Regions from separate parts of the Acetobacterium wieringae genome, predicted to be linked through region 2. Evidence: riboswitches for the same ligand, from Rfam matches in the RefSeq annotation. Region 2 holds a riboswitch; the other holds the start of a gene.

Region 1 (3,423 bases), 800 kb from region 2:
CAGGCGGCTGGGGTTATTCTCGGTGCCAATATTGGAACAACAGTTACTGCTCAATTAATTGCTTTTAATGTGACGGAACTCGCACCCGTTTTTATCGGCTTTGGTGCCCTGATAACGCTGTTCAGTTCCCGCAAAAAAAATCGGGATTGGGGCAGTATCATGCTTGGTTTTGGGATCTTATTCTTTGGTATCGCTGCGATGTCAACGGCAATGGAGCCACTCCGGGAGAGTGAGGATTTCATTTATCTGTTGTCAACCTATGGAAAGAATCCACTACTGGGAGTTCTGATCGGAACCCTGATCACTGGTATCATACAAAGCAGTAGTGCCTCCATTGGTTTGCTCCAGGCACTGGCTTTGTCAGGGGTATTTGCCAGTATTGGCGGAACCGGTGCGATCCAAATCTGTATTCCCATTTTAATAGGTACCAATATTGGAACCTGTGTGACCGCTCTGATTTCCTGCATTGGTACCTCCACAGCTGCAAAAAAAGCGGCCTTTATCCACCTGTTTGTTAATGTATTTGGAGCTATCTGGGTGATGATCCTGTTGGTCGGAATGGACAGCATCATGGCGACTAATCCCATTTATGAATTCATTGTCGGTATTTCCGGCGTATTTATCAGTAGCAGTGGTGAGGTGGTTCCTAATGTGGCAAGACAAATTGCCATGGCGCATACCTTTTTTAATGTAGCCAACACCATTGTGTTATTTCCCCTGATTGGTTATTTTGTCACCTTTCTGGATCGGATCTATCCGGAGAAAGAAGAAGAAAAAGGATTGCAATTGGATGATCGATTGCTCAATAATCCTTCCGTTGCTTTAGGTCAGGTTGTCAAAGAAACAAATCGCCTGGCCGAAATGAGTTTTAAGAATTTTAAAATTGCCTGTGAATCCATCATGGATGGGAATGAAAAGCTGGTTGAAGAAATAATCAAGCGGGAAGAACGCATTGATGAATTTCAACAGGGCATCGTGGAATACTCGGTTAAGCTTTCAAACGAAAATATGTCAGAAGAAGAAAATGACCGCCTGGCCTTTGTCATGAAAGGGAGCCATGATCTGGAGCGAATTGGCGATCATGCCATGAATATCGGGGAGCTGGCTGAAATGCGGGCGACTAACAAAATCATCTTTAGTGATATTGCCAATCAGGAAGTGTTAAATTTAATCAGTTTGACTTCCAACACCCTCAGGGATATGGTAGAATTAATGGAAACAGAAGAGTCAAGCTTATGCTATAAAATTCTTGATGAAGAAGAAGAAATTGATGAAATGACAGAAAGCTTAAAGGATGACCACATCCGTCGCCTTAACGAGGGAATCTGCAATCCTTATGCCGGAGTCATTTTTCTGGATCTGTTGACCAATATTGAACGGGTTGGTGATCATGCCTCGAACATTGCCCAGGGTATTTTGGGCTTAAAACTGCATCAGGGGTTGATTGCCAAAGATGATTATGACAATGAAATGGAAGATAGTCAGCAATAAATACAACCAACCAGATAGGGTCGTAACATAGATAAATACAGCTAAATAGAGGTATTTACAAGAAATTTACCTTAAGAAAAGTAATATTTTCATTGACAATGAGAGGATTATATCGTAATATTATAACAACCTAATATTGGCATACTTATTGAAAAGTAAGGACGCAAAACTACAGGGTCTAAATACAATGGTACATGACAGCCAGTTGCAATTAAGATGGTTATAACCATAATGAGCAGCGGTATTGTCGCTGCTTTTTTTGTCAGAAATTAACCATAAAATGAGTTGCAGGGTTTTCCTTGACTGTTATATAATAATGGCCGGTTTGTTTTTCAGGAAAGATTCTTTTAGCGGGAATAATTGTTATTTAAAATAGGAGTTTTCTTAAGATCCAATTTAATTTGTGATTTAGATGTTTACTGCGGTTATTTTGGCTTATATAGTATACATATGATTATCACAGCCGTTTCGGCTGTTATAATAAACGAACAATTTGAATTGTTCGATCATGTTAGCGGTATGATTGTGTATCGGTAATAATCAAATTTACGAAGGGAGGTAGGCAATGAATTTAGAGTTTCAAGCGACAGGAAGGTCGACAATGGCAGGATTGAGAGGGATGAGTGGACAATCAGAAAATCCATCCACCAGTCAGACAAGCGGACATGAAAAAAGCGCCCAATTTAAGGATTTGCTGGATCAGTCAAAACAGACGATCAACCATGCGGATCATCATGCGGAGAAGGTTCGAAAGAATCAGCGGGAAGCCAAATCGATTGCGGAAAACAATCGACGGCAAAGCGATCAAACATTGGTAAAAGATGGTGAAGTCACGACTGTTGATGATCAAGTTGAAGAACCAAAGATTGCGGAGCAAAAAAGCGATGAAGAACGGGGAACAAGTTCTTTATCAACACTGGATTCAACACAGTTAATGGCTATCCAGAGTTTTCAGGGAGGTATCGAAACAGCGCTGACAAGGCTTAACCTGAAATTAGGTATTCAAGGAGTTGAAGAGCCGGAAGCTATGGGTGAACAGGGGCAAATGCTCACCGTGACAACGGAGAGTAGTCAGCCATTACTGTCACCTGCGTTAGAAGGTATGTTACCGTTTGAAGAAATCAGGGAAGAAGTCACACCGGTAGTGGTGCAAAACAGTGAACGTTTGAATGATGGAACGGTTTTCGAAATTAAAGGCGAACCGGAGTTGCAAAAAACCGTTGGGTCTGAGTTGGATTTAGTTGATGTTACAACCAATAGACGCAACCCGGATCAGGAATTGGTTAGCCAGTCAATCAAAGTCGATGGTTCTGATTTACAGACCGTTGATGAAAGCCAACAACTACAGGGTAATCAACCGTTGGAAAACAAATCTGAAATTGCGGTTGATGGAGCAAACAAACCTGTTTTAACGGAAGAATCTGAGGCCGATCAATTTAAAATCGATGTTCAAACCAACCAGATCAATCAAACAGAAAAACAGAGTTTGGGTGAAAATGGTGTTCAGGAAATTAATATGGCCGGGGTTAATTCAAACAAAAGCGCAGAAGTTCAAGTAACGACCAAAACAGAGGTCGCTCAGCAGGTTCAGCAGAAAATTCTTCAGAATTTCGAACCCAACAAGCCCATGGTATTTCAAATGACCCTGTCACCAGATAATTTAGGCGATATTGATGTCAAATTGAGTTACGATCAGGGAAAACTGATCATTGATATTATGGCTGTCAGCCAGGAAACCCAAAAACTGTTGGGAAAACAAATTAATCAATTGGTTAGAGGTTTGGCGCTTCAGAATGTTCAAGTGGAAACGGTGCACTTAAATACCCCGGTAGAACAAAGTGGCGATAGTCAGAACGCAGCATTTATGATGAACAATGGTTCTGATCCCAATCAAAATCAAAATCAGGCTCTGTTAAGAGAACGGTTTATTAA
Region 2 (3,423 bases):
CGTCTTCTTTTTTAAACCGTTTGATTATGTTTGCAAACATTTTTCCTCCCTGATCATTCATCCTGAAGATCTGATTTATTTAACTGTAACTGGAGCAGATCGTTTAACCGACTAAAAAAGGCATATTGATTACGTCCGGCAGAAATCTCCACTTTGACGTTGCCAATATGCCACTGGTTTCTTCACAGTAAACACAATAACTACCTGTAGGCTTTATGCTGCTAATTGGGTTCCGATATCCGTAAAGAATTGACCAATTTGAGGGCCCAGTAACCAGATGGCAGCAATGGCAGCCAATGCAATCCCGGCAATAATCAAACCATACTCAACCATACCCTGTCCATCTTCTTCTCTAATCATGTGTGATAATCCGTTTTTCATTTTATTTTCTCCTTTTATTTAGTATCTTCGATAAATTTCTATTGATCTATTATCGTTTAAGCCGCTAATTGAGTACCGATATCGGTAAAGAACTGACCAATTTGTGGACCCAGTAACCAGATGGCAGCAATGGCAGCCAATGCAATCCCGGCAATAATCAAACCGTACTCAACCATACCCTGTCCATCTTCTTCTCTGATCATGCGTGACAATCCGTTTTTCATTTCTTTCTTCTCCTTTAAATTTTTTTAAATCGTGCTTAATTTCTTGAACAGTCTACTTCATTATGCAGCCATCTGCGTGCCGATATCCGTAAAGAATTGACTGATTTGCGGCCCCAGCAGCCAAATGGCGGCAATGGCAGCCAATGCAATCCCGGCAATAATCAAGCCATACTCAACCATACCCTGTCCGTCTTCTTCTCTGATCATGTGCATCAATTGATTTCTCATTTCAGTTTCTCCTTCAATATTTTATATTTGTTAGTCAAACTAATTAGAATCATTATGCTGCTAACTGAGTGCCGATATCTGTAAACATTTGCCCGATTTGCGGCCCCAGCAGCCAAATGGCGGCAATGGCAGCCAATGCAATCCCTGCGATAATTAAGCCATATTCAACCATGCCCTGTCCATCTTCTTCTCTGATCATGCGTGATAATCCTTTTTTCATTTTTTCTTCTCCCTTTTAAAAATTTTTCGTAATCGTTACCAAGTAAACTTGCTTTAAAACAACATTCCAAAATCTATCAGATGATTTGTGTTGATAAGATTTAAAATTAATACGGATACAAAACTGGAAGCCATAAATGGTCCCAGGGCGACCTTTGATTTCAAATTACCTTTTCGTCTAATGATCAGGTATGCTGTATAGATCATCAGAAAAAAAGTCATTATCATAATCGCAGAAATTATTCCATAAACACCCAAACAAAAACCAACCGCAGCAGGCATATTTTACGTCTCCCCAACCAGCGCCCTTTCCAATTATTGCTGGTAAAAAGAATATAATAAAACCAATTACTAAACCAAAGATATTCATTCCAATACTGGCAATCGGTTGCCCGGTAATGATGAAGGCACCGCCCACGAATATCGTCATTAATACCAGCTCATTGGGGATTTTTTTAATGCTGATGTCTACAGCAGAAAGAATGACACAGATTGAAAAGAGCAACATACATTCCAATGTTTTTGGTTCAAGTCCGTTGAGTTTTACAAAGACTAACCAGATGGTTGCGTTAAGCATCGCCCAAAATATTGTATCTGTAACACTACCGGATAACTGATGGTTGGTCAAGGTCTTGACTCGCTGTCTGACTAAATAATCAGTCGTTTTTTTCATTAATACTCCCGTCACTGCTCCAATTATAAAAACTTCTGCAGTTATCAGTAATTGATCCATCAGTATCCTCCATTCGTTTTTTGCAATAAAAAAGCAACGATTTACTCGTTGCAATTAAGGCGAATTAAATACACCTATAATCTGCAACTGGCTGTCATATAAATACTTATTTAGACCCTATAGCTTTGCGTCCTTACCTTTCGATAAGTTTGCCAAATATTAAATTGACCAACAACTGAATCGTATAGAATAAAAAAACAACGCATTGACACGTTGCATTATAATCATCATTAAAAAATGTGGTTGTGCAACTGGCTGTCATATAAATAATTACTTAGACCCTAAAGCTTTGCGTCCTTACCTTTCGATAAGTTTGCTAAATATTCTATTGGCATCATGATAAGGCATATATTATCAATTGTCAAGTGAATATTTTGCGAATTATTTTTTTTATTATATTTGCAGCAGTAATATTTTGCTCAAAATACTATAGATTACTACTGACATTAAATATAAGATATTCATTATATGCGCCGATGTTTCTTGTGCATCACTCGACTTTTGATTAATATTGTTGTGCAATTTTGTGATATTATTATCAATCATCAATTGTATTATAATAATCTAATGTTGCAGCCGTTTTTTTGATGATCAATGTTATTTCGCGAAAACTGTTAATCAATATAAAGTCAATGCTTAAAATACTGTATGTTGATTTATGCGGTATAATATTTAAATATGAGCTTTGTAGTCAGCCATAAAAACCAATAATAATTCCTTAATAAATGTTTAAAAATAATTGACAGCTGCTCCGAATTGTGATAAGTTATAATCAGTTAGTTATAACTAACACATGGGGATGGAGGGCACCAAATGAGCATTGTTATTATTGGCGGAAATGATCGCATGATTTATCAATATAAAGATTTATGCAAAGAATATGATTGTCGGGCTAAGGTTTTCACCCAAATGCAGGGTGCAATGAAAAAAAAAATCGGCGTCCCAGATTTGATTGTATTATTTACTGGGACGGTTTCGCATAAAATGGTAAACTGTGCGACCGATGAGGCAAAAAGACTAAATTTGCCCCTGGCACGGTCACATAGCAGCAGTTTGGCTGCATTACGAAACATTCTGGAGGAGCATTGTGCTCAATGTAAGAATTGCGATGGCTGTGTTTTAAAATCGCATACCCGGAAGATGTCGTCATGAACAAGTTCGAGAGAGAATTGATACGCCACTGTTCGCCTACATTAGCCGGAATGAAAACTGGTAATTTATTCAGTTATCCATTTACCAGCTATTGCCAACTCGCAGAGCAGCTGGAGCAGTGTAATAATACGTTGAATGCTCGTGGGGTTTATCTGGAGGTACTGAGGATAAATGCCAGTCGGGTTTTAATCTATGTTTATCGTCAAAGTCGACTGCTCAAAGACTTTTCATGTCCGCGGGTGGACAGCTTTCTTCAGGACATTGGTTATCGTACCGAGGATTTGAAATCTTGTCTGGAATTTTTATCCAAGCGGATTCAAGATTCCAGCGAATTTCCCCACGAGATTGGCTTGTTTTTAAGTTATCCGTTTGAAGATGTTCAGGGATTTATCGAGCATGAAGGAAAAAATTGTAAATATTGTGGTTGTTGGAAAGTATATTGCAATGAAAACGAAGCAATCAAACTTTTCAACAAATATAAAAAAT

The links. A riboswitch is a leader RNA that binds a small molecule or an ion and turns the genes downstream of it on or off. The one in region 2 is predicted to bind cyclic di-GMP.
Region 1: it holds a riboswitch for cyclic di-GMP, as region 2 does, so the genes downstream of both, CHL1_RS05065 (flagellar hook-length control protein FliK) here and CHL1_RS08950 (prepilin peptidase) in region 2, are expected to answer to the same signal.

What each region holds. Positions count from the first base shown of each region.
Region 1 covers NZ_CP097897.1:1,032,241-1,035,663, forward strand. Annotated here, with positions in the region: gene CHL1_RS05060 (Na/Pi cotransporter family protein) at 1-1,491, shown strand, start outside; cyclic di-GMP riboswitch class I at 1,620-1,704, shown strand; gene CHL1_RS05065 (flagellar hook-length control protein FliK) at 2,093-3,423, shown strand, end outside.
Region 2 covers NZ_CP097897.1:1,827,332-1,830,754, forward strand. Annotated here, with positions in the region: gene CHL1_RS08925 (TadE/TadG family type IV pilus assembly protein) at 1-40, opposite strand, end outside; gene CHL1_RS08930 (Flp family type IVb pilin) at 214-381, opposite strand; gene CHL1_RS08935 (Flp family type IVb pilin) at 438-605, opposite strand; gene CHL1_RS08940 (Flp family type IVb pilin) at 666-833, opposite strand; gene CHL1_RS08945 (Flp family type IVb pilin) at 886-1,053, opposite strand; gene CHL1_RS08950 (prepilin peptidase) at 1,231-1,785, opposite strand; cyclic di-GMP riboswitch class I at 1,865-1,949, opposite strand; cyclic di-GMP riboswitch class I at 2,029-2,113, opposite strand; gene CHL1_RS08955 (DUF2325 domain-containing protein) at 2,599-2,937, shown strand; gene CHL1_RS08960 (DUF3793 family protein) at 2,934-3,423, shown strand, end outside.